Regions from separate parts of the Paenibacillus sp. sg306046 genome, predicted to be linked through region 1. Evidence: riboswitches for the same ligand, from Rfam matches in the RefSeq annotation. Region 1 holds a riboswitch; each other region holds the start of a gene.
The links. Region 1 has a riboswitch for cobalamin ahead of AC6ROY_RS13760 (energy-coupling factor ABC transporter permease). Riboswitches for the same ligand answer to the same signal wherever they lie in the genome.
Positions count from the first base shown of each region.

Region 2: linked by a shared signal. The riboswitch ahead of AC6ROY_RS20950 (ABC transporter substrate-binding protein) and the one ahead of AC6ROY_RS13760 (energy-coupling factor ABC transporter permease) in region 1 are both predicted to bind cobalamin.
Region 3: linked by a shared signal. The riboswitch ahead of AC6ROY_RS01650 (ABC transporter substrate-binding protein) and the one ahead of AC6ROY_RS13760 (energy-coupling factor ABC transporter permease) in region 1 are both predicted to bind cobalamin.
Region 4: linked by a shared signal. The riboswitch ahead of cobJ (precorrin-3B C(17)-methyltransferase) and the one ahead of AC6ROY_RS13760 (energy-coupling factor ABC transporter permease) in region 1 are both predicted to bind cobalamin.

Region 1 covers NZ_JCAMRT010000012.1:20,859-26,520, reverse strand. The annotation lists gene AC6ROY_RS13775 (ABC transporter permease) at 1-656, opposite strand, end outside; gene AC6ROY_RS13770 (ABC transporter permease) at 653-1,711, opposite strand; gene AC6ROY_RS13765 (ABC transporter substrate-binding protein) at 1,693-3,315, opposite strand; cobalamin riboswitch at 3,415-3,606, shown strand; gene AC6ROY_RS13760 (energy-coupling factor ABC transporter permease) at 3,830-4,597, shown strand; partial or broken gene AC6ROY_RS13755 (energy-coupling factor ABC transporter substrate-binding protein) at 4,594-4,872, shown strand; gene cbiQ (cobalt ECF transporter T component CbiQ) at 4,950-5,662, shown strand, end outside.
Region 2 covers NZ_JCAMRT010000024.1:29,872-35,533, reverse strand. The annotation lists gene nikC (nickel transporter permease) at 1-86, opposite strand, end outside; gene nikB (nickel ABC transporter permease) at 79-1,047, opposite strand; gene AC6ROY_RS20950 (ABC transporter substrate-binding protein) at 1,044-2,627, opposite strand; cobalamin riboswitch at 2,957-3,159, opposite strand; gene AC6ROY_RS20945 (methyl-accepting chemotaxis protein) at 3,213-4,136, opposite strand; gene AC6ROY_RS20940 (MarR family winged helix-turn-helix transcriptional regulator) at 4,291-4,710, opposite strand; gene AC6ROY_RS20935 (sulfite reductase subunit alpha) at 4,978-5,662, shown strand, end outside.
Region 3 covers NZ_JCAMRT010000001.1:390,958-396,619, reverse strand. The annotation lists gene AC6ROY_RS01670 (aminotransferase class I/II-fold pyridoxal phosphate-dependent enzyme) at 1-293, shown strand, start outside; gene AC6ROY_RS01665 (aspartyl-phosphate phosphatase Spo0E family protein) at 426-692, shown strand; gene AC6ROY_RS01660 (hypothetical protein) at 936-1,607, shown strand; gene AC6ROY_RS01655 (hypothetical protein) at 1,865-2,428, shown strand; cobalamin riboswitch at 2,502-2,717, shown strand; gene AC6ROY_RS01650 (ABC transporter substrate-binding protein) at 2,935-3,960, shown strand; gene AC6ROY_RS01645 (FecCD family ABC transporter permease) at 3,961-5,004, shown strand; gene AC6ROY_RS01640 (ABC transporter ATP-binding protein) at 5,238-5,662, shown strand, end outside.
Region 4 covers NZ_JCAMRT010000001.1:434,588-440,249, reverse strand. The annotation lists gene AC6ROY_RS01875 (glycoside hydrolase family 28 protein) at 1-1,091, opposite strand, end outside; tRNA gene AC6ROY_RS01870 (tRNA-Gly) at 1,343-1,413, opposite strand; gene AC6ROY_RS01865 (MmcQ/YjbR family DNA-binding protein) at 1,536-1,895, opposite strand; cobalamin riboswitch at 2,116-2,316, shown strand; gene cobJ (precorrin-3B C(17)-methyltransferase) at 2,619-4,499, shown strand; gene AC6ROY_RS01855 (sirohydrochlorin chelatase) at 4,516-5,595, shown strand; gene cobK (precorrin-6A reductase) at 5,592-5,662, shown strand, end outside.

The DNA of each region.
Region 1 (5,662 bases):
AGCTGCGGCACCAGATGGGGAAATATATGGCGGGTCGCGATCCAGACCCGCGACCGCCCGAGCTGCCGCGAAATTTGCACATATTCCGCAGAGCGCAGCTGCAGCACCTCCGTCCGGATCAGGCGCGACAGGCTCGGCCAGTGCGTGAGCGCTACGCCGATGATGACCCCTTTGGCGCCGCCGCTCAGCACAAAGGCAATCAAAATCAGCGTCACCAGATGCGGCACGCTGAGAAACAGGTCGATCAGCCAGCTGACGACACGGTCCGCCGCCCGTCCGAGCGTCGCCGCCGCCAGTCCAAGCAGCGCGGCAATCAGTACGCTGACGACGCCTGCCGTCAAGCCGACCTTGATGCTGAGCGCCAGCCCCTTGAGCGTTCGTGTCAGCATGTCCCGCCCCAGCCAGTCGGTGCCAAACGGATGACTCCAGGACGGCGCAAGATTGCGCAGCTCCAGCTGCGACACCAGCTGTCCGCTGTCCAGCAGCTGTGCGCCAAGGGCAACCAGCAGCAGCAAGCCTCCGGCCGCTATCGCCGAGCTTAGCGCCCGTTGACGGCCATACAGCCGGCCGGGCGCGAACCCGGCGGACGATAGCGGCTCCAGCGCAGCGCGTGCGCCCTGCGGAAGCTCTGTTGTCTGCTTCTGCTTCTGCTTCATAGCCGGGCCTCCTCCCGAATTCGCGGATCAATGAGCCGGTATGCCAGATCAGCGAGCAGATTGCCGATAAATACAAACGTAGCGCTGAACAGCACGATGCCGAGCAGCAGCGGCACATCGCCCCGCAGCCCGGCCTCAACGGTCGCTTGGCCCAAACCCGGATAAGCAAATACTTGCTCCGCCAGCACTGCCCCGCCGAACAGCTCGGAAAAAGACGTAAACTGCAGCGTCACCGCAGGCAGCGCCACATTGCGCAGCCCATGACGCCAGAACAGCGTGAATCCCCGCTCCCCGCGCGCTCTCGCAAATAAGACGTAGTCGCTGTCCATCACCTGAATCAGCTTTTGCCTCGTATGCAGCGCGATGCTGGATATGCCGACCACGCTCAGCGTCAGCGCAGGCAGCAGCATATGCCGGATGCGGTCGGACAACGTAACCTGCTCCGCCAGCACCCCCGCAGGAACACCGAGGCCGACAGGAAACCAGCCGAGCCAGACGGCGAACACCAACAGCAGCAGCAGTCCGAGCCAAAACGTCGGCGTAGAGGACAACGTATAGCAGTACCAGCGAATCAGCCGGTCCAGCCACGTATCCTTCCGCATCGCCGCCAGCGCGCCAGCGGCGAACCCGACCAGCCCCGACAGCGTCCAGGCCGCCAGCATCAGGGCGCTGGAGCTGAGAAAACGCTCGCCGATGACCTCCAGCACCGGCTTGCGGTACATCATGGACTCGCCGAAATCTCCCTGCAGCAGCGCCGCCACCCAGTTCAGGTAACGCTCCAGCGGCGGACGATCCAGGCCCCAATAAACAGCAATCGCCTCGCGCTGCTCCGGCCCGACCTTGAGCAGGTCCGCGCCCACATAGGCCTGGATCGGATCAATCGGCGAATATTCGACCAGCATAAACGAAATCGCGCTGACCGCCGCCAGCAGCAGCGCCAGCCGACAGCCTTTGCGCCCTATGTACGCAAGCAGACGGGCAGTCGCTCCATGGCGACCGCCCGACTGTCCGCGCTCTGGCTTGTCCGCCGGGCGGGTTATTTCGTCCATCGCCATTGCTCGATGTTATCCGTAACCGGCCAGCCGTGACCATGCGGATGAATCGGCTGCTTGCCGATATCCAGACCGTTTTTCACCAGATACAGATGGTCGATGTTAACGAGCCATGCCCATGGCGCGTCACCCTTGGCGCTCAGTCCGGTTTTGCCGTCCCATTGCGCCTTCTTCCAATAGTCCATCGCATCCTTCTCCGTCGTAGCCCGCAGCGCCTGCGTCATATAAGCCTCAACCGTGTCATTGCTGTAATACCCCGGATTAAAATATTCAACCCCTTTATATTTCGCGCTGTAGACATGATACATTTCGAGCGGATCATGGCTGCCCCAGCCAAACATGACCGGATTGGCATGCATCTGCTTTTCAATTTCATCCCAGCTTTTACCCTCGGCTTTCACCTGAATGCCGATCGGCTTCAGCATATCGGCCGCCGCAATCGCCAGCGATTGGCGTGTGACATCGCTCGCCGGGTAAATCAGACTGAATTGCGCCTTCAGCGCGCCCTTCTCACGAACGCCGTCGCCGTCCGCATCTTTCCAGCCGTCCGCCTCCAGCAGCTTTTTCGCTCCTTCAGGATCGGCGTCCGGAATAACCGCCTCCGGGTTAAACCACGGCAGCCCGTCGTTGACCGTATAAGCCGGCGTCCCGTGACCTTCCAATACGCCCTGCACAATCGCCTTGCGGTCCAGCGCCCGGTTGATCGCCTGACGGATCGACAGCTCGGCAGTCACGTCGTTGCCGATCGGATAGCCCTCCTTCGTTTTGCCGCCGGATTTCACATAAGGGAGCATAATGCCCCGGTTATCCACGGAATGCGCCGCTACCATCTGCATCCCGCTGACCGACTGTTTGCTGAAGGCCGCAGGGATATACGCGATATCCACCTTGCCCGCCTTCGCCGCCGCATAGGAAGCATCCTCGTTCAGAAACAAAAACGTCAGCTTCTTAAAATACGGCTTCGCGCCGTAATAGTCAGGGTTTGCCTCGACGATCACCTGCTGCCCTTTGTCCCACTGGACAAGCTTGTACGGGCCGGACCCGATCGGCTTGGACGCATAGTCCTTGCCATGGGCGTGCTTCGGCACGATGCCCGTGGCGACAAGCATTTGCGCAAAGGTTGATTGCGACTCCTTGAGCTTGAATTGAATCGTATAGTCATCCGGCGTTTCCATCGACCCAAGGTTCGTGAGGTCAATCGCCGAACCGCTTTTACCGGCGGCTTCGAACGTATATTTCACATCGGCAGAGGTTACAGGTTTCCCATCGGAAAACTTGGCATCCTTGCGCAGCTGTACCGTCCAAACAAGACCATCCGCACTCAGCTCATAGCCGGTTGCCAGATCATACCCGATTTTCATCTCATGGTCGCGCTTTAACAAGGTGCTCTGGAAAAGCGGCGAGCCATACCGGCCCCAGCCTGTCGTCGGATCAAAGCCTGTCTCCGGTTCTCCCCCTACAGCGAGCATCAATTGCTCCTGCTGCGCGGCCGAGCTGCTCTCCGTCGCTTGCCCCGGCGCCTGCGGCGTCGGCTTGGCCGTACATCCGGCTAACCCGATTGCACAAATCAAGCCGGCCAACCCTAATGAACGAAAACGAAACCTCACGACCGTACCACTCCCTTTTTCTATACAAGTAACATGAAATATAAAAATAGTAACACACTCGATAGACAAAGTCACTAGATTGTGATATGTTTCAAGTAAATTTGCTTTACAGAGCCAGGTGCCTTTGCCAGCAGCAAAGGGTAACAGGGAATCGGGTGCAACTCCCGAGCGGTCCCGCCACTGTAACCGGAAAGCGTTCTCTCTGCATGCCACTCGGATATGTGATCCGGGGAAGGCGAGAGGCCGCGTTGATCCGGGAGCCAGGAGACCTACCTAGCTTCTGCACACCCGTTACCCTTCGCGGAAAGGAGAGGTGTACGAGCCACACAGCAGCGGTCGCATGCCAGTGATCGTTATTTGTGACGTTATCGTACCGGCAGCCAACTCCGAGATGGATTGGCTTATTTGTGTTTTGTATGGGTAATTTGTTTGGCATGGGCGATTTATGTAAGTTAAAGGTCGATGTTTAGCAGTTCCTGTTTATGAGGTTCCTTAACGAAACGGAGGATGTACAATGAAACGGAAGAAGCTGGCCGGTACGCTGCTTCTCATTACAGGCTTTACGCTGTATTTGCTGCTCAATGAGCCGCAAACCGCCAGCGCCATGCATATTATGGAAGGCTTTCTGCCTCTGGGCTGGGCGATTTTCTGGTGGGCGATTTTTATTCCCTTCTTTATACTCGGCCTGCGCGCCTTGGTCCGCATTACACGGGAAACTCCGGAGCTGAAGCTGATGCTCGGCTTGGCCGGAGCGTTTACGTTCGTGCTTTCGGCGCTGAAAATTCCGTCCGTCACCGGCAGCAGCTCGCACCCGACAGGCACAGGGCTTGGCTCGGTCATGTTTGGTCCGCTGCCGATGAGCGTGCTTGGCTCGATTGTGCTGATGTTCCAGGCGGTGCTGCTCGCCCATGGCGGCGTGACGACGCTGGGCGCCAACGCCTTCTCGATGGCCGTAGCCGGTCCATTCGTCGGCTATGCGGCCTACCGCTGGCTGATGGCGGCGACAGGCAAGCAAAAGCTGGCCATTTTCACCGCAGCCGCGCTGGCTGATCTGAGCACCTATGTCGTCACATCCCTGCAGCTGGCGCTTGCTTTTCCGGCGGAAAGCGGAGGCATGCTTGCTTCCTTCGCCAAATTTGGCGGCATCTTCGCCATCACGCAAGTTCCGCTGGCGATCAGCGAAGGGCTGCTGACCGTGCTGATCTGGAACTGGCTGCAGGCGCACAGCACCGAGGAGCTGTCGCTGCTGCAGCGGGCGATGAAAGGAGGACGCTCCCAATGAAAAGAAGCACCCAAAACTGGCTCATTTTGATTGCCGTTGTGTTGCTGGCCGTGCTGCCGCTGCTCTTTGTCCAGGGCGAATTCGGCGGCGCCGATGGCGCAGCCGAGGAAATGATCGGCACACTGGCTCCGTCGTATGAGCCGTGGTTCTCCTCCTGGTTCGAGCCGCCGGCCGAAACCGAAAGCATGCTGTTTGCGCTGCAGGCCGCGATCGGCGCGGGCTTGATCGGCTACGTCATCGGCTTGCTGCGCGGCAAGTCGCTGCAGCATGGCAAAACCAACGACTCCACCACCGGCTCCAACTCTACCGCCAGCGGCAGCAAGAACCGCAAGCGCCCCGACTCCGCCCATTTATGATTCGCCGGATCGACGCGTATGCGTATTCGAACAGACTGCGCTCCGTCTCCCCCTTGGGGAAGGCCGGCTTCGCAGCCGTTCTTTTTTTAGTGTCCTACACCGCCCACCCAGTCGTGCAAGCGGCCGTGTTCGTCTGGATGGGGTTCGGCATTGTCGGCCACGCCCGCATTCCGCTGCGATTTTACGCCGCCCTGGTCGGTGTCTCCCTGCTGTTTTATGCGGCCAGCCTGCCTGCGCTCGTGCTGGAGCTGGATCTGGCCGCCGGTCAGCTGTATGTATCCGGCAGCGGACTTGCGCGTGCGGCAGGCTTGCTGTGCCGGACAGCGGCCTGCTTTTCGGTGCTGGCCTTCCTCATTTTGACGACGCCGGCTTCCAGCCTGTTTCAGGTGATGGACAAGCTGCGGGCCCCCCGGCTGGTGACCGAGCTGATGCTGGTCACGTACCGGTTTATCTTTTTATTCGCCGATACCGCGCAGGAGCTGTACGAGGCGCAGCAAGCGCGCGGCGGTCAAACGGGCTTCCGCGGACGCATCCGCGATACTGCGGTGCTGGTCGGCCGTCTGTTTGCGAAAACGATACAGCGCTACCGGGGCTTGTCGCACGGGCTGGCTGCCCGCGGCTTTACCGGGGACATCCGGCTGTCCCCGCTCGGCGGCGGCCGTCCGGTCCCCCGTCGGCTCTTGGGGGAAGCGGCGCTTGGACTGGCCGC
Region 2 (5,662 bases), on a different contig from region 1:
ATCAGCACGATCACGCCCAACAGCATAATCGCCAGCGGATCGGATTTCAGCGCAAGCAGCAGACGTCCGCGAAATCGTTTATCCATGCGGTCCCCCTTGCTCCAGCCGAACCCGCGGGTCCATCCAGCGATACACAATGTCCACGATCAGATTCAGCCCAATATACACAACAGCCATCAGCAGCGCAAAGGCCTGAATGACCGGATAATCCCGCCCGGTAATCGCATCCACGACATAACGGCCGACCCCCGGCCAGGAAAATACGGTTTCAATAATGACCGTCCCGCCGATCAGCCCGCCTACGATAAGTCCAAACGAGGTCAGCACCGGCAGCAGTGCATTCGGCAGTGCATGCTTGAACAAAATGGTTCTGCGGCGCAGCCCCTTCGCTTCGGCCAGCATCATATAGCGCTGCGAAAACACCTGCAGCAGGCTCGTCCGCAGCAGCCTGGCTGTCACGGAGGACAGACCGATGCCAAGCGTCAGCGCCGGCAGCAGCAGATGCCAGGCTCCGCCCCGTCCCATCGTCGGCAGCCAGCCGAGCTTAACGGCGAACCCGTACATCAGCACCAGCCCGAGGAAAAAACTCGGCACCGACACGCCGATCAGCGCGATGACCCGCGTCACATGATCGGCCAGCTGGCGGTGGTACACCGCACCGGCGATGCCGGAAGGAATCGCGATCAGCAGCATAATCAGCAGCGCGCCGCCGGCCAGCTCCAGCGTAGCCGGGAACCGGCTCAGCAGCTCCTCCAAAATCGGCGTCCTGCTGCGGAAGGATACGCCGAGATCGCCGCGCGCGATTTTCCACAGCCAGGAGCCGTACTGGACGACAAACGGCTGATCCAGCCCAAGCTGCTTGTGCAGCGCCTCGGCATCCTTCTCCAGATCGCTCAGATTGGTGCTTGGATCAAACATCGTCAGCAAAATCGCCCGTGCCGGATCGCCCGGAATAAACCGGATCAACGCAAAGATAAGCAGCGTAATTCCAAACAGCGCAGGCACCGTCAACAGCAGCCGTATGGCCGTGTAGCGCAGCAGCTTCATTTTGTGAGGTACATGCCGGGTACGATTTTGGTTTTCAGGTTACTGTCGATCCCTTTCACCTTCGTCGTATAAGCGGCGCCCCAGCGTGTGTTGTTGAACAGATAAATAATGGGCACATCCTGCTGCACGAGCGTTTGAATCTCTTGAGCCAGCTTCACTTGCTTGCCTGCATCGAATTCGGACGTCAGCTGTTCAATCAACTTGTCCACCTCCGGATTGCTGTAGCCGCCGTAGTTGGACGCCACACCCGTATGATAATACGAATACAGCTGCCCGCCGATATCGCCGGTCGCCGTGCCGCAGGAGCAATACGTTGCGGTGTCAAAGCTGCCATCCAGCATCATCTGGTTGGACGCCGTCGTTTCGACCGGGTTCAGCACGATCTCAATGCCCACGCCTTTGAACTGCGACTGCAGCGCGACGGCCAACGGCTGGAACACCGTGTACGTGAGCATGCTGAGCTTCAGCTTCTGCCCGTCCTTGTTGGCGCGGATGCCGTCGGCGCCCTTCACCCAGCCGGCTTCGTCCAGCAGCTTTTCCGCTTGTGCGCGGTCCGTCTCGGCTCCGGTCGCAATCGCGTACGGCAGGCCAGCCGGGAAATGGCCGGTCGCCTTGGCGGCAAAGCCCCGGCTTACCCCTTCGATCAGCTCCTTGCGGTCAACCGCGAGGTTAATCGCCTGGCGAACCCGCTTGTCCTTCAGCGCAGGCACCTTCTTCATATTCAGCCACAGATTGGTCGTCTGGCCGATCGGGAAATACGTAGCGAATTTTGTGTCCTTCTCATAAGACACCCGCTGCTCAACCTCCACGTTCATATCGGCATCGGCGTCGCCGTTTTTCAAAGCAAGTAAACGCGCCTGCGCATCCGCGCCCAATCTGGCTTCGAGCCGCTGCAGCTTTGGCTTCTCGCCCCAATAGCCGGAGAACGCTTCAGAGATCAGCAGCTCGCCCGGCGTAAATTGCACAGGCTTCATAAAGCCGGTCAAATCCGCCTGCGTATTAAACTTGTCGCCCAGCCGCTCCGCTTCGGCCGTATTATGAATCGCAAAGCCATTCAGCTTGAACACAAAGTTAGGGTCAGGCTTCGGCGTTTTCATCAGCAGATGCTGGCTGTCCTTCACCGTAAATTCCACGCCGCCGATCTGCGAAGGGCCGCGTTTGTTCAGCTTCTGGTGACGCTCCAGCGCCGCCTTCACCGCCGCCGCATCCATTGCCGCACCGCTCCAAAACTTCACATTCGGCTGCAGCTCGATTTCCCACAACGTCGGCTCGACGTTTTTCCACGATTTTGCCAGCCAAGGTCGGATTGAGCCGTCGTCATTCAGCATGACCAGCGGCTCGGCGATGCCGTCGGACGTAATCCGTTGGGCATCAATATGGACCGGATCAAGCGAGCGCGGCATATTCAGCGTCACATATTTTAACACCTGCTCGGCCGCCGCCTCGGTGGAGCTTGCCCCGGATGGAGCAGGCGAAGCGCTTTCGCCGCCCGGCTTGGAGGAGCAAGCCGCCAGCAGCAGGATGATCAGTACTAGTGCGATGGATCTGGATGTTTTCCAGCTTCGTAAATCAGATGTCATGTCGAATGCCTCCCGGTTGCATTGAAGTTAGTTGCAGTTGATTGAACTTAGTCGAAGTTGATTGAAGTTAGTTGAAAGTTGAACATGGTTTTGCTGCCGTACTGCCGTTTCATCCGTATAACCTGCTGCAACGCCTCCTTAGATTTCACTGTGAACTTGCGTCTACGGCGTGAAGAGACCAAAAAAGGCATCTCTACCCGAAGAAATAAGGTAAAGATGCCCGCGTTATCGTAAGCAAACCCCGATCAAGGCCATTCATGAAGAAGTGGCCGCGTTCCCGAGGCAGGTCAACGCTTCTCTTAACACTTCCCTATCTTCCGTAGGTTAACGCAGTGTTGTCAGAACAGGCAGGTCTCCTGGCTCCGGAATTCACATCAGCAGCGGCCTTCCCGAATCCTTTCCAGGACCAGTGGCATTATCGCTGTGACTTCTCCGTTACAGTGGCGGGACCGCGTCGGCATTGCACCGAACTTCCCTTTTAAGCTCTGGCGTTTCTTACATTTGCCAAAGCACCCATTCCCACAATATGAAATTACATACTGCTCTATCATACACGAAAATCATAGATTTGCAATTGCCGGCCGCTTACATCTGGTTTAAGATTTTGGTCTGCTCGTCAAGCAGTCCGGCCGCTTCGCCGATGCTGACAAATTCGGCCACCGCCTGCTGAATCTGGCCCTGGCTGCTTACAATCGCTTCACGCAAGCTGAGCGAGCTGACATTCACCTTGCCGACCTGCTCGGATACACCCGCAATCGACGTTTCAATTTCTTGCGCGGCCGCCTGCACGTGCTCCGCCAGCTTCCGAACCTCGGTGGCTACGACTTGAAAGCCGAGTCCGTGCTCCTTCGCATGCGCAGCCTCGATAGCCGCATTGAGCGCAAGCAGATTCGTTTGCGAGGCAAACTCGCGGATCGTCAGCACGATGCGCCGGATAGAGCGAATTTTTTGCTCCAAATCGGATAACACGCTGCTGTTCAGCTCGTTATCGCTCACAACCTGATCCATCACGGCCGCTACCCGTTGACTGCGGCTTATCCCTTCCGTCGTGCGGCCAAGCAGATCCGCCGCCATCCGCTGCAGCTCGCTCGTCAGCCCGGCGGCCGTCCGCTCCCGCTCCGAGATATCTGTCGCTACCTTCAGCACGGCCACCGTTTGGCCGTTCGGGCCAAGTACCGGCATGTAGGTCGCTTCCAGCCAAATTTGCGCGCCGTTTTTGGCGACGCGGACAATTTTCTGCTGAAAGGCGACGCCTGCACGCAAGTTGCTCCAAAGCCGCTCGTAAGCCGGGCTGTTGACGAACCCCGGCAGGCAAAACTGCCGGTGCAGCTTGCCGGGCAGCTCTTCGACCTTGTAGCCCATGGCGCTGGCAAACCGTGCGTTGGCCCACAGCACCTCGCCCTGCAAATTAAATTCGATCATGGCAAGCGATTGCTCCATCGCTGCCAATACAGCCTGATTTTCCAGCACTTGCGTGCTTGTCGTTGCGCCTTGCTGCTTGTCTGACATGGCTGGCTCTCCTCATTGCGCCGCTTCTGTTGGCGGTCGGCTTTAGTTGATATGCTTGCTCTTGCATTCCTGATCAGCCGCGCAGATGACCGGCCGGCCCTGGATGCCGGCTGGCGATCAAGGATGGCAACGATCATCAAGCCGCTGCTGCGGGCTACGACTGCGTATCCGGCTGTTCATGCGACCGGAATTCCAGCAAGCCTGCCCGGGTCACCTCGTCCCGGTGAATTTCGGACAGCTCCTCCAGCAAGGTCATCCCGCGTTCGGTCAAGCGCACAAATACGCTGCGCCCATCCTCGGGATTCGGAAATCGCTGTACCAGCTCAAGCCCCTCACAGCGCTTGACCAGCTCGATGCAGGCATGCGGAGTAATTTGCAGCCGCTCGGCCAGCTCCTTGGGCGTCGCATAATCGCGCTCGGGGAAGCCCATGATCGCAAGCATCAGCTGGTGGTATTGCGGCGTTAATCCTTTCGCCCGCGCCGCTTCCTCGCTGAAGCGAATAAATTTGCGGATGCGATAGCGAAATAAGGCAAGCTGTTCGTATATTTCTTTCGACAGTTTTCCTGGCTGCATGATCCCGTCCCTCTCACCAAATTAGAATACTTCCAATGTACCGTATTCTCGGGCCGGGGACAATGATAATCCGTACCTCGCTTACGTAATGTTACCTTTATAGGCGAGTTTCGTTACGATTCGTTGGAAACAGAAATTCGGGTCGTTTTATGTTAGTTTATATAACATAAAAACCTTGACTTCAATCGCTTTGCGATATATATTTTGAACAACGGTGTTAGGTTTTATGACTTACATTCCCTGTCTAGAAATGCTGGTGATCCCGATATGGCAACGAAAAAAATAAAAAGCGTGTGTCCCTACTGCGGAGTCGGCTGTGGGATCGTTCTTGAGGTGGCAGATAACCGGGTCGTCAAGGTAAGCGGCGACAAGGAGCATCCGACCAATTTCGGACGGCTCTGTACGAAGGGCAACACCTGTGAGCAGGCACTTACAGAATCCGGACGTCTGGAGTACGCGCATGAGCGGCCCGCCCGCGGAGGCGAGCTGATCCGGAAGCCGATGGACCGGATGATCAGCGAAACGGCTCGGCGGCTGCGGTCGATACTCGACGAGCACGGTCCGGACGCCCTTTCCTTCTACGTATCCGGCCAAATGTCGCTGGAGTCGCAATATCTCATTAATAAGCTCGCAAAAGGGTATGTTCGCACGCAGCATATCGAGTCCAATTCACGCCTCTGTATGGCGAGCGCGGGCAGCGGCTACAAGCTGTCGCTGGGCGCTGACGGTCCTCCCGGCTCGTATGAGGATATCGACCGGACCGACCTATTTTTCGTCATCGGGGCCAATATGGCGGACTGCCATCCGATCTTGTTTTTGCGGGTCATGGACCGGATCAAGGCCGGGGCGAAGATGATCGTGGTTGATCCGAGGCGCAACGCAACCGCCGACAAGGCGACGCTGTATATGCCGATCCGGCCGGGAACCGACCTTGCGCTGCTGAACGGGCTGC
Region 3 (5,662 bases), on a different contig from region 1:
TGGTGGAGTCCTACAATCAACGCAGACGGCTCGTTGTCCAGGGCTTCCGGGAGGTCGGTCTTCCGTGCCATGAGCCTCAGGGCGCGTTTTATGCGTTTCCGTCCATACAGGCAACAGGTCTCACTTCCGAGCAATTTGCGACCCGCTTGCTGCTGGAGGGCAAGGTGGCGGCAGTTCCCGGCGACGTATTCGGACTCGGCGGAGAAGGCTTTCTGCGCTGTTCTTACGCCTATTCGGTCAGCCAGCTGACGGAAGCGTTCGACCGGATTGGAAATTTTATGAAAAAAATGTGATTCGACAAAAAAAGCCATTTTCAAGTTCTCCCAAAACTGGTATGTTAGATACATGGAAGTTTCATAGGTTTAATCATTTATGAGGCTTTTCTTCTATGGGTCTAAAGATTCGGGAACTGGGAGGGATGAATTATGGCTTTTCCGGAATATCGGCTTCGGCAGCACCTGCAAATCGGATGGATTCATGAGAACGAAAGCAAAGCCAAGTGGATGTTTGGAAAACGAAATGCAACCTCATCATCTGCGTCCTTAGAAGATGACATTTACCGGCTGCGCAAGGAGCTGGAAGCGCTCGTTCAGGATGGCAGCAGTTTGACTTCTCCCCGAGTGGTCGAGATTAGTATGGAATTGGATATTAAAATCAATGAATATATGAAAGCACACCGTAGAGGCCGCTGAGAAGCGGCTTCTTGCGCGTTGCGGGGAAATGGGACGGTGATGCCGGAACCGGCGTAACAGCTATAGGAAGACTCGTAGAACACTCGATACCGGGAGTGTTTTTTTTGTTGGTTGGGTAAGCTAGGCTGATCCATAGTGAAGAGCCGGCGGTCATACATTCAGCTGATTTTCAGCCAAGTTTCATCGTATGCTCATCTTGATGGATTACAGTAGAGGTAATTCGATGGGGAAAGGTGCGGTTTGATGAAGTCTAACAAGAAGGTATGGATTCCGGCCATTGTGGCGGTTGCGGCAGCGATCGCGCTAGTCGTGTACGTTTACTTCATGTCGGCGCCTCCGGGCGGCGGCGGCATGGGCGGTATGCGACCGCCTGAAGGTGGCGGGGCTGGAGGCGGTGGAGGCGGTATGCGCCCGCCGACAGGCGGCGAAGCGGGACCAGGAGGTATCCAGGCGTGGTTCAAAAACATAGGCACGGTTGCTGTAGGCTTGGGCGCGGTCAGCTTCTCCTGGTTCTGGTTCAAGAAAAAGCTGAAATCTCCGTCGCTGCTGGTGCGAAAAGCGGGGAAGCTGCTGTACGCGGCTCATAAGCTGCTGGGCTGGCTGACGCTGCTGGCCGTTGCAGCTCATGGCGTTTATTTTCTCATTGCGAAGCCGGGGAGCCGTGATATTTATTCCGGCCTGGCCGGATTTGTGATTCTGCTGACGCTCGCCGGGTACGGTCTGTTCCTGAACAAAATTCGCAACAAATGGATGCGGGTGGCGCATCGCACGCTCGGTATATTGTGGGCTCCGATTTTGCTGCTGCATGCGGGTGGATCAGCGATCGTGGCGGTTATAGCGAGTCTGGCGTTATGGGGGGTGGTATGGCTGCTGGAGAAAAACAAGCAGGGCGTCGCGAGGGAAAACACAGCGTGAACATGAAAGCTCGCTGCAGAGCTTTTGCCGGACAGCCTTCGGCTAGTGACAGCAAGCAATCGGTCGGTCGCTTTAAAGGAATAAGCATCCTATCCAAAATAGGCGTGCTTATTCTTTTTTTCAGTTCAGACCGCTCAAGCGCTTTCTGCCGAAATAATTTTGATCCGAAGGAATCCGATATGGTAAGATAGGTCGATGAGAAGGTTAAGCGGATTGCATACTTAGCTGACAAACTTGTCGGATGGAGGGAACGGGTCTTGAGGAAAGGATGCTGGCTGCTCTGTATAGGCTTGCTGCTGGTGCTCGCGGGCTGCGGCGGACCGAAGGCGGATGTGCCGATGTTTATGATCTCGAAAACCGGAATTCCGGGCGAAGTGGCGGAGAAGCTGCAAACGGCGCTTGTTGCCAATGTAGGGGAAACGCCAACCGTGTCGATTTCGGCATCGCCGATGTTTTCAATGGAAAAATTAATCGTTGAAATTGCTGCTGGGGAAAACGGGATCATTGTCGTTCCAGGCGAGCAATTCAAGGGTCTGGGGATGCAGGGAGGCTTCGTGCCGCTGGATGAGCTGGCGAGCGCGGCGGACTTCCCGGACGGAGTGCTGGAGGTTCCGATCGAGGATCGGGACAGCAAGTCTTCGAAGGCGGCGGACAAGCCTGCTCCCAAGCTGGAAAAGCATCTGTATGGCATTCCGCTGGAACAGACGAAGTGGTTTACGGAGCTGAAGCTGAATGGCAAGGATTTGTATGCGTTTATTCCGCAGAATGCGAAGGATATTGAGAAGGCCAAGCTGGTGATGAAGCACATTGCCCAGAAGTAGCGGATCGGCTCGGACCGACGTAATGCGACAAGAGCTTGCGAAGGCTTGGCTGACGGCTATAAACAAATGGTATGACATGAAATACGGCACGGGTGCCCGGAGACGACACGGCAACGGAGAAGTCTTCGGGTTAAAAGGGAAGCCGGTTAAAATCCGGCGCGGTCCCGCCACTGTAATCGGACGATAAGCTCCCCACATGCCACTGTCGGCGCGGCCAGCGACGATGGGAAGGCGGGGAGCCGGCAAGGAGTCCGTAAGTCAGGAGACCTGCCCGCCGCCGGTACGGCTAGTTCCTTTCGAGGAAAGGGAGCGGCAGTGACAAGGCGGTGACTGGTTGGTCGGCGGGTAAAGGATGCCCGAAGACGGACCGGCGCGTAGAAGTCTGTCCTCTGCTCTGGACTTTGGTCCGCAGGCAGAGGTTTTTTTGTCTGGCTTTTGTTGTAAACGGGGGCATGCCAGGGTGGGATCAGCTTAACGAAATGCACAAGGTAGGAGTGAGAATAAGGATGGATCATCTGTTGAAAAAAAGAAGCCGCAAGCTGCTGAACGCTGTGCTGGGCTTGGCGCTCGCGGCAACGCTTGCCGCTTGCGGAGACAAGGCTCCGCCGACCAATGCGCCCAACCCCGGCGTATTGGTCGATCCGCCCAAAGCGGAAAGTGGCGCGCAGCAAGGCGCAGCGCAGACGAAGCGAACCGCTTACCCGCTCAAGGTGACGGATGCGACGGGCAAGGAGTTTGTGTTTGAGAAGGCTCCGGAGCGGATTGCGTCCACTTCGCCGAGCGAGACGGAGATGCTGTTTGCGCTTGGCCTGGGCAGCAAGGTAGTCGGGGTATCCGATTATTGCGATTATCCGGCTGAAGCGAAGAGCAAGCCCAAGCTTGGCAGCATCACGAAGCCCAATGAAGAAGCCTTGATCGGCGCGGGTGCGGACCTGACGCTGACCGGGGTGTCGATGAAGCTGCCGACCGTGGAGAAGCTGCGGGAGCTGAAGGTCAATTTGTTCCAGGTGCAGCCGAAGACGGTTGATGATGTGATGAACAATTTGCTGCTGATGGGGCAAATTTTCGACCGTCAGGCGGAGGCGCAAAAGCTGGTCGATCAGATGAAGGCGGACCGGCAGCAGGTCGTTGACGCGGTGAAGGGGCTGAACCCGGAGGAAAAAAAGAAGGTGCTGATCGAATTTTCTCCAGGCTGGACGGTTGGTTCCGGCGAATTTCTGAGCGAGCTGATCGACATCGCGGGCGGCATCAATGTGTATGCGTCGGAGAAAGGGTATGTCAAGCTGAGCGAGGAGAAGGTTATCGCCGAAAATCCGAAGGTCATTCTTTACCCGCGTAATCTGATTGATGACAGCTCGAAAAAAACGCTGGATCAGCTTATTCGCGAGCGCAGCGGCTGGGAGAAAATCGACGCCGTGAAGGACGGCAGGCTGGCCGGCGTGGATAAGGATACGACAGTTCGTCCCGGTCCGCGAATTACGGAGGGCTTGAAGGAAATTGCCAAGGGCATTTATCCTGAATTGGTGAAGTAAATGAAAAAAAAGCTGATCGGCTGGGGGCTGGCTGCGCTTGGACTGCTGCTGCTTGTCGTTACGATCGCGTTGTCGGTTGGCTCGGTCCGGGTGCCGTTTGTTCATGTCTGGAGCATTCTGCTTCATCACTTCCCAGGCATGGACGGGCGGGTTGAAGCGGCTTGGCCGGCTTCCTCGGAGCAGATCGTCTGGAAGGTGCGGCTGCCCCGGATTGTGCTCGGTATGCTGGTGGGGGCGGCGCTTGGGCTGGCCGGCGCGGCCTTCCAGGGCGTGCTGCGCAATCCGCTGGCTGATCCGTACACGCTGGGCGTGTCCTCGGGAGCGTCCGTCGGCGCTTCCTTTCTTATTTTATTTGGACTGCAATATGCGCTGGGCGAATGGAGCGTGCCTGCGGTTGCCTTCTGCACAGGCGCTGTGTCGCTGCTGCTCGTGCTGCTGCTGGCCCGGACGGACGGGAAGCTGAAGATCGAGACGGTTATTTTATCGGGTGTGGTGCTGCAGGCGTTTTTATCGGCGATCGTGTCCTTGATGGTGTCGATGTCCAAGCAGGTGATTAATGAAATTATTTTTTGGCTGATGGGTAGTCTCGCGTTGCGCGGCTGGTCATATTCGCTGCTGCTGCTCCCGTATTTGGCGGCGGGGCTGCTGCTGCTGCTCGGCTATGGCCGGGCGATGAATTTGTTTGCGCTCGGTGAACGGCAGGCCGCCCATCTGGGGGTGCCGGTGGAGCGGACGAAGCTGGTGGTGCTGGTAGCTTCGACGTTAATTACGGCGGCTGCGGTGTCGGTGGCCGGAGTTGTGGGCTTCGTCGGGCTGCTGGTGCCTCATTTGCTGCGGCTGCTGGTCGGCCCCGATTACCGCTTGCTGCTGCCGCTGTCCGTCATCGGGGGCGCGATTTATGTGCTGCTGGCCGACACGCTGGCCCGGACGCTGCTGGCGCCTACCGAAATTCCGCTTGGTGTCGTAACCGCATTTATGGGCGCTCCGTTTTTCGCGTATTTGTTGAAGCGGCGCAAGCGACTGGCACGTGATCAGGGAGCTTGAGCGGGCAGGCGCACGCGGGGCAATCGGAGCATTAAGCGGCGGTTCATAGTGGTCGTGGTAGCCTGGGCCAGTCAGAGGCAGCCACAAGGAGCAAAAGGGAAGCTACCAGGGGAGCCAAAGGCAGTCGGAGACGGGGAAGCTGGTCAGAAATGAGTAGGCGGACAGAGCGGCTTCGTGTCAATGAAGAGGTTCAGCTGAAGTCCATCAGAGGTGCGAAGGGGGCGGAGGAAGCCGTGATTGAGGTGGCGGTTGAGCGTCTGCAGAAGCGCTACGGGACGCGAGTCGTGCTGGACGGCGTGCAATTTACGGTACGGCCGGGTGAATGGCTATGTATTCTCGGCCCGAACGGCAGCGGCAAGACGACGCTGCTGCAGCTGCTGTCCGGCGTATTGCCGGCCAGCGGCGGTCAGATCACCTTGAACGGTCAGCCGGTTGGAGCCTATTCGCGCAAGGCGCTTGCCCGGCAGATCGCCGTGCTGCAGCAGGATGCGCTTCCTCCGGTCGGATTTACGGTACAGGAAGTGATCGAGATGGGGCGGTATCCCTATCAAAATTGGCTCGGCGACGAACGAGGCGATTCGGCCGGGCTGATCGAGCAGATCATCGGTTCGCTGAAGCTGGAGCCGCTGCGCGATCAGGCCGTGGAGCAGCTGAGCGG
Region 4 (5,662 bases), on a different contig from region 1:
ATCGGCGAGCTGCTGATATCGTCCAAGGTGGAGTCTTCGAACAGGATATTGCTCAGGTCCGCTCCGTCCACAGCCTCCAGGGCAAAGCCTCTGGAACGTTTAAATTGTACGCGACGAACCGTAACCCGATCATAGCCGCAGGTCGATTCCGTGCCAAGCTTGACGCGGGCAGTCGGGCCGCAGCGATCTGTTGCGATCAGCTTGTCTGTGGTAAATTTCCCGCTATAAACCGAACCCATGTCATAGCCGCAAACCAGGCAATCTTCAATCAGCACATTGGCTAACGGCATGAACTTGCCGCCGCCATACGAAGCTTTCAACACGATGGCATCATCCGTCAATGAGTTGAAGGTGGAATGAAGAATCGTTACATTTTCGCAGCAGTCCACATCAAAGGCATCCCGGTTCGTATCCACCAGAATTCGATTGACGAACATATTTTTCACACAAGTCGTAATGATTGCGAAATGGCCGCCCGCCACAATGGAAAAGTCGCACAACGCTACATTTTCACAGCGCACTAGGGCAATCGCCTTGTTCCCGAACCATTCCCCGCGATGACCGGCCTCGTTGCGCCGAATCGGGTCAAAGGGGTCTCCCCCCATCAGGACATGCTCCAATTCTCCCTTATCATTCAAAAAACTGCCGTCGAGCAGGCCGGGGCCATAGATCATAACATCATGAATATCCGCGCCGTAAATCAGACTGTTGGCAAAATAAGTATGACCGTGATCCTGCAGCCCCACATAAAGATTCACTTCAGGCTCTTCATAATTACCGCCTTCACCGACTTGAAGCTCATAAGAATTGTTTATATCTGTTTTTGCGGCATGAAGGGTGCTGCCTTCACTCAGGTATAGATTGACGCCGCTCGTCAGGCGAATCGTATACACTCTGAAATCACCCTCAGGGATCACGACAGTGCCGCCTCCAGCAGCAGCAGTTTGAATAGCGGCATGAATGGCCTTCGTATTGTCAACAGGGGATTTCTCCGTGCCTGCTCCAAAATCCCGAATATCGAATTTCCGCTCTTCCTTTAATAAATAATCACCGTTAAAAGGGCAGCCTGTAGCCTCAGATACATGAAACATAATTTCCTCCTGATTTATCTACGGAATAGGATTTGCTAGACATTGGGGTTCTTTATAATTGTAGACGTTATTCTCCATTTCGCAAGTCCAGCAAGTCGCTCAAGGAGCGGGGGCATCCTTCATGAAGTCTAGACTTCGTATTAATTTTTCCCACCCGGCATTTCTAAGGCAATAATGATATCGGACAAATAGTTCCGGACAAAAAGAAAAACCCTTGCGCCGCAAGGGTTCAGAGGATTCTTTCATTGTTAAGCGGGTGAAGGGAATCGAACCCTCGCCTCAAGCTTGGGAAGCTGGCATTCTACCATTGAACTACACCCGCACGAAAACACGAAAAGAAGTAACGTAAATGTACCATAATTCCTGTGCTAAATCAATGGGAATACGGCGGTGACGATCACCGAGGCAGGGCGTCGCGAGTACACACGTCCTGCCTGGGAAACGTTAGATCAGCCCTAGCTCCTCCTTCACCGCTTTGGTTAATTTACGACGGACAAGCTGGTAAGACTCTTCCAGCATATCGAGCACAAGCTGTTCGGATAACGTTCCGTTCAGCACCACCGTGTTCCAGTGCTTTTTGTTCAGGTGATAGCCGGGCAGCACGGTGCCGGGGTACGTTTCACGGGTCAGCCAGATGGTATCGGGATCAGCCTTGAGGCTGATGCTGGGCAGCCCGTCTGTGGAGCCAAGCAGTGCGAACATTTTGTTGCCTACAAACAGCACCGGGAGGTTGGGATCAAACGGGTAACGCAGCTGCGTGCCTGGCTTGGCCAGAGCGTGGACGGTGAGCGCTTCATGATTCATGGCAACGAACTCCTTCGTTCAGCGGGTTTACTTCTGCGTTTCTATTATAGGCTTTTCCGGTCGGACAAATAAATAGGAGAAAGAAAACGGACCGCCGATGACTCCCCCTGGCTGATGACCGCTGACGACAGAAACGGTGGACAGCGCTGAAACTAACATGCTATCATTAAGTTTGATTGTTACACGCTTGGATATAATCAAAGTCTCGCTCATATAACGTGTATAGGTTCAACAAACAGGTGCCGGAACGGGAGAGCAGCTCGCCTCCGGCTTAAAAGGGAAGCCGGTGCAAGTCCGGCGCGGTCCCGCCACTGTAAGCGACGAGCCATTCTCTGCATGATGCCACTGTCTACGGATGGGAAGGCTGGGAGATCGGCGATGACGCGCGAGTCAGGAGACCTGCCTGTTTACAAAACGCCGCCGCAGGGTACTGCGCGTCTGGCGTGCAGTCACCGGTAACCTACGAGGATAGGGAGGGTGTACGCCGAACGGGTTCCGACCTGATGGCAGCGGAGGCCGCGGGTGTCGCAAGACATTCTGCGGGCCGCCAGTCTTTCATCGGCGAATCTCCCTTTGTCGTCCAGCGTCCTTCTCTAGTGTGGAGGGCGCTTTTTTGCGTTTGCATCGGGCTTCGACGGAGTGGCTGCATGTACGGGGAAGCCGGCCGGGCCGCTAGGTGGGACGGAAGTTACATGACATCATACGCAAAGGGAGGAAGCACGGATGAGAGGAAAATTATTGGTGGTCGGATTCGGGCCAGGCAGCTTCGAGCATATGACGCAGGCTGCCAAGGATGCGATTCAGGAAAGCGACGTTATTATTGGTTATAACACGTATGTGGATTTGATTCGCGGGCTGCTGAACGGTCAGCAGATCGTGCGCACGGGCATGACGGAGGAGGTCAGCCGGGCGCAGGAGGCGGTGCGTCAGGCGGAGGCCGGCTTGACGGTTGCGGTCATTTCCAGCGGAGACGCCGGGGTGTACGGTATGGCCGGGTTGATCTACGAGGTGCTGATGGAGCGCGGGTGGCGGCGTGAAACGGGCGTGGCGGTGGAAGTTATACCGGGCATTTCGGCGATCAACTCGACGGCTTCGCTGCTCGGCGCGCCGATTATGCACGATGCTTGTACGATCAGCTTGAGCGATCATCTGACTCCTTGGGAGCTGATCATCAAGCGGGTCGAGGCAGCGGCGGCGGCGGACTTCGTCGTGGCGCTGTACAACCCGCGCAGCGGACGGCGGACTCGCCAAATTGTCGAGACGCAAAAGATGCTGCTGCGCTACCGTTCGGCCGATACGCCGGTCGGCATTGTCAAAAGCGCGTACAGGGACCGTGAGGAAGTGGTGGTGACGACGCTAGGTAACATGCTGGAGCATGATATCGGCATGCTGACGACGGTTATCATTGGCAACTCAGCGACAACGGTTTATGACGGCCTGATCATTACGCCGCGCGGCTATCAGCGCAAATATACGCTTGGCGAAGGCGCGCAGCCGCTAAAGCCGCATGAGCGTCTGCGTCCCGAGGCGGAGCCGTGGTCGCTGGAGGGACGTCAAGCGTCAACTGAGCAGGCGGATTTGAGCGGACAGGGAGCCGGAACGTCGGCGGCGAATGTAAAAGACGCCGATGCAGCCGTTGAGCACGGATTTTCAGGCTGGAAGACAAGCGAGGGCTCTCCGGCTGCAGGCGGCGGTTCGCCGCTAGCCGTGAGCACACAGCCGTCGAGCGCGGCGTCGCCGCTGGCATCTGAGACGGCATCCGCAGCTGCTGTGGCGGTGGCTGAGCCTGCGCCAGCGTCGCCATCTCCGCTGGAATTGGCGCTGGAGGCGCTGTGGCTGGTAGACTCTCATCGCGGGACGTCTGCAGGAGCTTTGAATCTGACCGAAACGGGCGCGGCTGTTGAACCGAAGCCAAGCGCCGCACCATGGCTGCAGCAGGCGGGGGTGTTCCGCCGCCAGCAAATTTTGGAATTTGCCGTCAGTCCGGGATTGGCGGAGAAAAAGCTGACCAGCAAGCAGCTGACGCTGCTCGCTGAAATCGTCGGTGAGGACGGCAGCATCGAATATACGCCGCATCATCAATGGCTGGTGCGGATCGTGACCGATGAGCCGGACGAAGCGGTGAGCCGTCTGCGTGCCGCCGGATTGCTGCTTGCTCCGATCGGCGATGTGACGCAAATCAAGGCTTGCGACTTTTGCAATATGGATAAGGCGGATTCGGTTCCTCATCTGGAGGAGCTGCAGAGCCGGATCGGCGGGATGAAGGTCGCGAAGGAGCTGCGGATCGGCTTTAACGGCTGCGGCATGGCTTGCTACGGGGCTGTGAAGGAAGATATCGGCATTGTGTACCGCCGGGAGAAGTTTGATCTGTTTCTGGGCGGTAAAACCGTGGGTAGAAACGCGCATGCTGGCATTCCGGTCGCTGAGGGCGTCGAGCCGGAGCAGCTGCTGGATACGGTGGAGCGCATCGTTCGCCGATATGCCGATGAAGGGCATCCGAACGAGCGGTTCCATAAATATTTCAACCGGGTCAAGGAGCTGGAAGGATACCGCTTCCGTGAAGTACCGGTGTTCAAAATCGAAAACGCCGTCTGCGGCGATTAAGTAGGGAGAACGAAACATGGATGCTTTGTTGTTTGTCGGTCACGGGAGCCGTGATCCCGAAGGGAATGATGAAATCCGCGAGTTTGTACGCGCGGTGGAGCAGGGGCTTGACGTGCCGATCGTCGAGACCTGCTTCCTGGAGTTTGAGCGTCCGACGATGCGCGACGGGTTTGCCGCCTGTGCCAAGCGGGGCGCTACTCGCGTAGGAGTTGTGCCGATCACGCTGCTTGCTGCAGGACATGCGAAGCTGCACATTCCGGCAGCCATCGACGAGGCAAAGGCTGCGTATCCGGACATTCAGTTCCATTATGGCCGGCCGATTGGCGTTCATGACCTGTCGCTGGATATTTTGCAGTCGCGTCTGGCCGAAGCGGGCGTTGACGGACTTGCAGATTCGCCGGATACGGCGCTGCTGCTGATTGGACGGGGCAGCAGCGATGCGGACGCGAATAGCGATTTGTTTAAAATTTCGCGGCTGCTCTGGGAACGTCTTCAGGTGAAATGGGTCGAAACGGCGTTCATCGGCGTGACGTCGCCTCGCGCTGATGAAGGCGTGGAGCGCTGTGTCCGGCTTGGCGCGAAAAAGATCGTGCTGCTGCCGTATTTCCTCTTTACGGGCGTACTGATCAAGCGGCTGGAGCAGCTGAAGGAGACGTTCGCCGCTGAGTATCCGGAGCTGGAGCTGGTGTTGGCCGATTATTTCGGCTTCCATCCGAAGCTGCAGGATATTTTGCGCGAGCGCGCGTTGGAGGCGCTTCAGGGTGAGGTCAAGATGAACTGTGATATGTGCCAGTTCCGTCTGGAGGCCATGAAGCACCATCATCATCACCATGACCACGATCACGATCATGATCACGATCACGATCATGGACACGACCATGGGCACGACCACGGGCACGACCACGGACATGATCATCATCATGGACACGACCATGGGCACGACCACGGGCATGATCACCATCACGGACACGACCATGCGCACGATCACCACCACGAGCAGACGGGCGCTGCCTCAAGCAGCAAGGCTGAGGAAGCGGAGGCGTGTCCGGCATCGGCGGGCGGCGAGGCGGCTGCAGCGAAAGAGGTGCGTTCATGATTTTGGTGTTGGCTGGAACAAGCGATGCGCGGGAATTGGCGATCCAGATCAGCAAGGCCGGCTTCGA